2 regions of the Priestia sp. D51 genome follow, and region 2 is predicted to be linked to the other one. Evidence: riboswitches for the same ligand, from Rfam matches in the RefSeq annotation. Region 2 holds a riboswitch; the other holds the start of a gene.
The links. Region 2 has a riboswitch for glycine ahead of ACNHOZ_RS24475 (amino acid permease). Riboswitches for the same ligand answer to the same signal wherever they lie in the genome.

Region 1 (4,509 bases), on a different contig from region 2:
ACGTAATCGCATCGTATAGCTCGCGTTCTTTTGGCGAGAATTCAACAGGAATGGTTTGAACAATTCGCTTCGTCCATTCGATACCAGTATCATGGCGGCGATTTCGAATCATAACTTTGTTAACAAGCTCTTTTAAGTGCTCATCGTTTTGCAAAGAGCGTTTTTTAGCAGAAAATAATTCTTCGAAATAGTCTTTATTGCCGAGATGGCCAGGCTTTAAAAGAGAGACTAAGTTGAAAATTTCTTCAATTCGATTTTGAATCGGTGTTGCGGTTAGCAACAGACAAAATTTCTTTTTTAGACTTTGCACAAATTCATAGTTTTTTGTTTTGTTGTTTTTAAGTTTATGAGCTTCATCAATGATGATGAGGTCGTAGTCTTGTTCTAGCACAATTTCTCGATGAGGAGAACGTTTTGCTGTATCAATTGAAGACACAACGATGTCACACTGATCCCACACATATGATTTCCTTTGAGGGACTGCGGGAATATAAAATTTTTGATTCAATTCCATGGCCCACTGTGAAACAAGCGAAGCTGGAACTAAAATGAGAACTTTTTTAACAAGTCCGCGAATCATATATTCCTTCAAAATTAACCCTGCTTCAATAGTTTTCCCCAGTCCTACTTCATCTGCTAAAATGGCTTTCCCATTCATTGTTTCAACTACTTGTTTGGCTACTTCGAGCTGATGAGGAAGCGGCGTTAAATCGGCTAGATGTTTTGGGCTTTGTAGTCCTTCAAATTCTGAGATAAGCGTTTGGTCTTCTATTTCATAGGCAAGTTTATACAAATCCCATGCTGACCAAGGGCCGTCTTGCTCCAATTTAGTTGAGAAGGCTGCTTCCCATGTTTCATCGATGTTTAATTTCACTTTCATGATAAAAATGCTCCTTTGTAAAAAATTTTTATTGAACAAATGATAAGAATCAGGTAGGATAAAAATATATTTAGAAAATTTGAAAAAGAAAATAGATTAGCACTTTACAAATGATTGTGTGAATAAAGATAGATACATCTTTCAGTAGTATGCCCAACTTTACCAACTTTATAGAAGCGAATGACGACACGGGGAGAGACTACTTGAATGTAGCGCCGAAGGAGCAAGCAATAAAATTGTGAATCTCTCAGGCAAAAAGACTCTTGTTTGACGCAGCTCTGGAGAGTGTCTATGCGTTTATAGACCACCCACGAGGCAAACCTATTCGTTTATAGGTAAACTTTCAGGTGAAAAGGACAGAGACTTCCTACTAAATACAGTAGGGGGTTTTCTGTCCTTTTTTGTTTGGATACATAGTGATCCCCACACTATTTGAAAACTCCCCGTTATGAAAAGTTTCACGTGAAAAAGAGGAGGACATAAATATGACAACAGAATTACACAAAACGCCGCTTTATGATATCTATCAAAAATATGGTGCCAAAACAATTGATTTTGGAGGATGGGCTCTTCCCGTTCAATTTTCTTCTATTAAAGAAGAGCATGAAGCTGTACGTACAAAGGCAGGTCTTTTTGATGTCTCTCATATGGGAGAAATTCTTGTGACAGGAGCTGATAGCTTAGCTTTTCTTCAGCATACGATGACAAATGACGTTTCTACCCTTGTAGATGGAAAAGCGCAGTATACGGCTATGTGTTATGAAGACGGAGGCACGGTAGATGATTTGCTGATTTACAAAAAAGCAGATCAAGAGTATTTGCTGGTCGTAAACGCTGCTAATATTCAAAAAGACTATGAGTGGCTTGTGTCTCACAAACAAGGAGATGTAACGCTCGTTAATCAATCTGATGAAACTGCGCAGCTAGCATTACAAGGTCCTTTAGCAGAAAAAGTTTTACAAACGTTAACGAATGAAAATTTAGCTTCATTAAAGCCATTTACATTTGCTGATGATGTAGAAGTAGCGAATGTAAATGCTCTCGTTTCACGTACTGGATATACCGGAGAAGATGGTTTTGAAATTTATTGTTCTTCAGCTGACGCCTCTCACTTGTGGACGGCTATTTTAGAAGCAGGAAGTGAGGAAGGTGTGTTGCCTTGCGGACTAGGCGCTCGCGATACGCTTCGTTTTGAAGCTACTTTGGCTTTATATGGCCAAGAGCTTTCAAAAGATATTACGCCCATTGAAGCTCGAATTGGATTTGCAGTAAAGACGAACAAAGACAGCTTTATTGGAAAAGAAGTGTTAAAAGAACAGCGTGAAAGCGGGGCACCTCGTAAGCTGGTAGGAATTGAAATGATTGATAAAGGTATACCAAGACACGGTTACGAAGTATTTGCAGGTGAAGAACAAATTGGATTTGTGACAACAGGTACACAGTCACCGACATTAAAGAAAAACATCGGTTTAGCGCTATTATCAGCAGAGTATACAGAGCTTGGTCAAGAAGTGGAAGTGCAGGTTCGGAAAAAACGCTTAAAAGCAAAAGTGGTTTCAACACCTTTTTATAAACGTTCAAAGTAAGCTTTTGGGAGGAATTTAACATGTTACATCGCTATTTACCAATGACAGAACAAGATCAGCAGCAAATGTTAGCAGCAATTGGTGTTTCGTCTGTTGATGATTTATTTTCAGATATTCCGCAGCGCGTTCGTTTTCAAGGAGAATACAATATTAAAAAAGCGGCTTCAGAGCCTCAGCTTTTAAAAGAATTAAATAATATGGCTGCAAAAAATGCTCATTTGAAAGAATATTCTTCTTTTTTAGGAGCGGGAGTTTATGATCATTACATGCCGGTTATTGTTGATCATGTTATTTCTCGTTCGGAATTTTATACGGCCTATACTCCGTATCAGCCAGAAATTTCTCAAGGAGAACTTCAGGCCATCTTTGAATTCCAAACAATGATTTGTGAGTTAACGGGGATGGACGTGGCCAATTCTTCTATGTATGACGGAGGAACTGCTTTAGCAGAAGCCGCTATGCTCAGTGCGGGTCAAACAAAAAAGAAAAAAGTACTTGTCTCTGCGGCTGTTCACCCTGAGTCAAAAGATGTGTTAAAAACGTATGCGAAGGGTCAATACATTGAAGTGGTAGAAATCCCTGCAGCAGACGGCGTAACAGATATGATTGCATTAGAAAAAGAGATGGGAAGTGACGTGGCAGCTGTTATTGTCCAGTATCCAAATTTCTACGGACAAATCGAGCCGTTAAAAGAAATTGAAGAAATGACTCATCAAGAAAAATGTATGTTTGTGGTTTCAAGCAATCCTTTATCATTAGGTTTACTTACGCCTCCTGGAGAATTCGGAGCGGACATCGTCATTGGAGATGCACAGCCATTTGGTATTCCAAGTCAATTTGGAGGCCCGCACTGCGGATACTTTGCAACTACGTCTAAGCTTATGCGAAAAATTCCAGGACGATTAGTAGGGCAAACGGTGGATGAAAACGGTAAGCGAGGGTTTGTTTTAACCCTTCAAGCGCGTGAGCAGCATATACGCCGTGATAAAGCGACGTCTAACATTTGTTCAAATCAAGCGTTAAATGCTTTAGCAGCATCAGTTGCCATGACAGCTTTAGGCAAGCAAGGTGTAAAAGAAATGGCGCTGCAAAACTTATCAAAAACGCATTATGCATATGAAGCGTTAAAGGCAAAAGGGGTAAATGTAGCATTTGAAGGACCGTTTTTTAACGAACTAGTCGTGAAGCTTCCTGTTTCGGTAACAGAAGCAAACAATCATTTATTAGCATCAAAAATAATTGGCGGTTATGATCTTAGCCGTGATAACCAAGCACTTGAAAATCACATGCTGCTTGCTTTTACAGAACTCCGTACAAAAGAGGAAATTGACCAACTTGTAAATGAATTGGGGGATCTTCATGCTTAATCAAAATCAATCACTTATTTTTGAAAGCAGTAAAGAAGGGCGAATCGGCTATTCATTGCCGGAGTTAGATGTTCCGCAAGTAAATGCTGAAGAGCTGCTTGGAAAAGCGTATGTCCGTACCGAAGCTCCTGAGCTTCCTGAAGTATCAGAACTTGATATTATGCGTCATTACACCGCGCTTTCAAAACGAAATCACGGAGTGGACTCAGGGTTTTATCCGCTTGGTTCATGTACGATGAAATATAATCCAAAAGTGAATGAACAAGCAGCACGGATTGCTGGGTTAGCGCATATTCATCCGCTTCAAGATGAGCAAACGGTTCAAGGTGCTCTCGAACTTTTATATGATTTACAAGAGCATTTAACAGAAATTACGGGAATGGATGAAGTAACACTTCAGCCAGCAGCAGGTGCTCATGGCGAGTGGACCGGGCTTATGATGATTCGTGCCTATCATGAAGCAAATGGTGAGACGCAGCGAACAAAAGTCATTGTTCCAGACTCAGCTCACGGAACGAACCCTGCTTCGGCAACAGTTGCGGGATTTGAAACGGTAACGGTAAAATCAAATGAACATGGTTTAGTGGACTTAGAGGATTTACGCCGCGTAGTGGGAGAAGATACAGCCGCTTTAATGTTAACAAACCCAAATACGCTGGGGTTATTTGAAGAAGAT
Region 2 (4,509 bases):
ATCTCATACAGCGTCCAGCAGAAGGGTCCGTTTACGCCGCGATTTCTTTTTATGCACTAGGAGGAGAAATTCGCAGTGTTGGTAACAGAGAAACGGCCTTCTTTTACAGAAACGCTAGATATATTCTGGGCTTTCAATCTGTATGGACAGACGATGCGTTTGCACGAGCAAACAGAGAGTGGCTGTATAAGCGATTTCAATATATTAAACGTATTACGAAAGGCTCCTATGTGAATTTCCCTATCAGCAACCTTAGAAACTACGAGTATGAGTATTTTGGAGACAACGCAGAGCGGTTAGAAAGAGTAAATAAAAAGTACGATCCATTTAACGTATTTAGGTTTCCGCAGGGACTCAGGTAGCATGTAGAAAAGGATACTAAGTTGACGATTGAACCTGTTTCATTACCTTCTTTCGAAGAAGGTAAATAAATGAAAGTCATCTTTCTTGTTGACAAAGCATCCAACTGGTATTAGAATAAACAACTATTCGACAGTCATTATCTTGATCGAAAAATTTAATACGTAGAAAGCTATGATTGCTATGGATCACACTATAGCAGGAGCAGCTTCTGGAGAGATCGCGATAGTTTCGCGACGCCGAAGGGTTCACAATCTCAGGCAAAAGGACAGAAGAGTACCGGATATTTATTTGGCATGTTACTAATTGGTAGCATGTACCATAATATTTGTTATTCTTATGACCATGAGATTGGAGCGCATCCAATCTCTTTTTTTATTGGACTTTATTTTGTAGTCCGCACGATCGCATCAAAGGTTTTATTGTTAGGAGGAGTTAGAGTTGGAACAACGAGAATTAAAGAGGGATTTATCCAATCGTCATGTTCAGCTAATCGCGATTGGAGGAACCATTGGGACGGGATTATTTTTAGGTTCTGGTAAAGCCATACAGCTTGCAGGTCCCTCTATCATCTTTGCTTATTTAATTGTGGGTATTTCGCTTTTCTTTGTGATGAGAGCGCTAGGAGAACTACTGCTGTCTAAAGCAGGTTATCAATCGTTAACAGATATTGCTGAAGAGTATCTTGGACCATGGGCTTCATTTGTCACAGGGTGGACGTACTGGTTTTGCTGGATCATGACAGCTATGGCTGATGTGATTGCCGTTGGCGTATATGTGAAATATTGGTTCAATATTCCTCAGTGGATTCCTGCACTTATTTGTGTAATCATTTTATTAGGACTTAACTTATTAACCGTAAAATTATTTGGAGAATTAGAGTTTTGGTTTGCTTTAATAAAGGTTATTACGATTCTTGCGTTAATTGTTATTGGCGTTATTTTACTGGTAATCGGATTTAAAACAGATGCAGGATCCGTTACGGTTCAAAATCTTTGGAATCATGGAGGACTGTTTCCAAATGGTGTTTCAGGTTTCTTACTTTCATTCCAAATGGTTATTTTCGCATACGTCGGGGTTGAATTGGTAGGGGTATCGGCAGCGGAAACATCAAATCCCCAAAAAAATATTCCATCGGCCATTAATAAAATTCCGCTGCGAATCTTATTTTTCTATGTTGGAGCGCTTATCGTCCTTTTATTTATTAACCCGTGGATGGAATTGAATGCAGCAGAAAGCCCATTTGTTAAAACCTTTAGTTTAGTCGGAATTCCGCTTGCTGCTGGAATTATTAATTTTGTTGTATTAACTTCAGCCGCTTCTGCTTGTAATAGCGGAATGTTTTCAACAAGCCGTATCTTATATAACTTAAGTAAAAATGACCAAGGGCCATCTACGTTTGCAAAACTGAACAAAAACCACGTACCAAGCAACGGATTGTTTGTATCTACGCTGGTTATCTCGGCGGGAGCTTTGTTAAGCAAACTGATACCAGATCAAGCTTTTGGCATCGTAACAACCATCAGCGCTATTTGTTTCATTTGGGTGTGGAGTATCATTTTGATTTGCCATCTAAGATATAAAAAAACACGTCCACAGCTGCATGCAGCATCAACATTCAAAGCACCGTTAACACCATTTATAAACTATGTTGTGCTAGCGTTGTTTGCAGTGATTCTTATTATTATGCTGTTTTCTGATGCGACGCGCCCAGCCTTATTGTTGACACCCGTTTGGTTTATTCTCTTATTTGGTTTTTACGGGGCTAGAAGGAAGAAGAAATAGTAAATGGGTGACCTCATCATTTCGTGATGGGGTCTTTTTATTGGAAGATAAATAATTGATTTCTACTGTATGAAGAAAATGCAGTAAGCAAAGTTTATATAAGAACCCTAAAAAAGTTTTAGCAGAAAATACAGTGAAAAAGCTCATAGTTTTCTGATAGTAATGTAGAACCAAATGCTTTTCTTCTATGTCTAAAGGTGGAATTCTATCATTTACATGGAAAAGTTTTCATTTTGCAGTACAATGGAGGTAGACTTCATTGAATTAAGGTGAACAAACATGAAATGGTTTAAATCTCATACGTTTTGGAAAATCTTCACGATTAATGTGCTTCTTATTTGTACCGTACTGACGCTAATGTTTATAGTTTCAAGAGTGATGCTGCCTAATATTTCTCAAGATCAATATCGACAGGTAACTGATAAAACCGTCAAGAGAATGAAAGAGCAAATTAACATCGTTATTAAAGATATTTGGAGCTTGGGCGACGAGGTACAGCAAGATCCTATTTTTTTATCAGATGATGAACAAGAGATAGACAAAGAACTGCAGAAAATAGTTAATATTTCACCGTATATCGATAGCGGAACCATTTTTAATACAAAAGGGTATGTGGAGCATTATTACCCAGATGATTTAAAGAGTATGAAGCACGTGAACTTAAGTAAAAGAAAATATTTTCAAGAAGCGCTGCGAACTAAAAAAATATATTTAAGCGATGTCGTTTCAGCAGACACAAAGCATTACATTGTGGTGATGGCAATTCCTATTTTGGATGAGCAGCAAAATGTAAAAAAAGTTATAAATTTAGCGCTGCGCATTGAAGAAAATAAAAGCTTTCAATCCATTTTTCAAACGTTCGATATAGGAGAGAACGGCTATACGTTTATTGTAGACCGCAATGGTAGAATTATTTCACACCCTGAGAAACAGAGAATCGGTGAAAATGCCAAGGAAAATGAAATCGTTCAGGAAACGATGAATCATAAATCAGGATATCAGCGCGTTGTGAACACCGAAGGTAAGTACTTCTTTGCGTCATTTGAATATATTCCTGTTTTGGATTGGGGAATTGTCGCTGAATTACCCGTTGAAGAAATTTACAGGCCTTATGAAACGTTTGAAAAAACGCTTTGGACCGTTTCAGGTATTACAATTTTACTGCTTTCTTTTTTTACTGCGTTATATGCAAGGCAAATTGTGAATCCTATTCGTAAACTATATGAATTGGCGGGACAAGTAGCGCGCGGGAATTTTAATCAAAAAATTCCGGAACGAGAAATTGAGCGGGGGGAAATCGGTACTTTATCTAAACAGTTTAATGAAATGATTAGCTATATACGCCATTCTAAAGCAAATTTACAGCAAAAAGAAAATCAGCTGCAGGAACAAAAAACGTTTTTAAGACAAGTCATTGACATTAATCCAAGCTATATTTATGCCATTAATCAAAAAAGGGAGTTCATTCTTGTTAATAAATCTTTTGCGATGCTGCTAGGTGAAAAATCTGATGACTTGATTGGACAACCAATTGATAAATATCAATTCAACCTTCAATCAGATCTTTTATATAAAGGGACGTTTTCAAACTGTACGCAAAAAGGGATGGTATTAGAAGAACAGTTTAAAGATTCGAAAGGAAACCGGCGCTGGGTCGAAACAGCAAAACTTCCTATTATGAATGAAAAACAGGAAGTGATTCAAATGCTGTGCGTATCGACAGATATTACGGAGCGTAAAAAAGCAGAAGAGAAGCTTAGAACTTCTGAGAAGCTTGCCGTTGTAGGAGAACTTGCAGCTGGAGTTGCTCACGAGATCAAAAATCCTTTGACTTCTTTAAAAGGTTTTGTTCACTTATTAAAAGAACAAAATCCCAAAGATGCTTTGTATATAGATATCATGGAAACTGAATTAGAACGAATGAATGGAATCGTAGAAGAATTTTTGATGTTAGGAAAACCTCAGGTTATGAATGTTGAACCCTTGAATATGCAAGCGCTTGTTCAAGAAGTGTGCTCGCTTCTTGAACCTGAAGCAGTAGAAAAAAAGGTAGCTTTCATATTTGAAAGGGATGAGCAATTACCGCAGGTATATGGAGATAAAAATCAGTTAAAACAAGTATTTATTAATATTATTAAAAACTCTATCGAAGCAATGCCTGAAGGAGGGGGTATTCATATTATGATTAAAGCAAAAGAAAACCACCTTTGGCTGCAGCTTGCTGATGAAGGGCAAGGTATTCCTCCTGAACGGTTAGCGAAGATAGGTGAGCCTTTTTATAGTACAAAAGAAAAAGGTACAGGTTTAGGGCTGATGGTCAGCTATCGGATTATTAAAGCTCATCATGCGCAGATGACATTTTCT

Region 1: linked by a shared signal. The riboswitch ahead of gcvT (glycine cleavage system aminomethyltransferase GcvT) and the one ahead of ACNHOZ_RS24475 (amino acid permease) in region 2 are both predicted to bind glycine.

What each region holds. Positions count from the first base shown of each region.
Region 1 covers NZ_JBLTIR010000001.1:406,850-411,358, forward strand. The annotation lists gene ACNHOZ_RS02190 (DEAD/DEAH box helicase) at 1-880, opposite strand, end outside; glycine riboswitch at 1,061-1,153, shown strand; gene gcvT (glycine cleavage system aminomethyltransferase GcvT) at 1,366-2,466, shown strand; gene gcvPA (aminomethyl-transferring glycine dehydrogenase subunit GcvPA) at 2,487-3,833, shown strand; gene gcvPB (aminomethyl-transferring glycine dehydrogenase subunit GcvPB) at 3,826-4,509, shown strand, end outside.
Region 2 covers NZ_JBLTIR010000009.1:22,478-26,986, reverse strand. The annotation lists gene ACNHOZ_RS24480 (FAD-binding oxidoreductase) at 1-362, shown strand, start outside; glycine riboswitch at 562-642, shown strand; gene ACNHOZ_RS24475 (amino acid permease) at 802-2,145, shown strand; gene ACNHOZ_RS24470 (PAS domain-containing sensor histidine kinase) at 2,425-4,509, shown strand, end outside.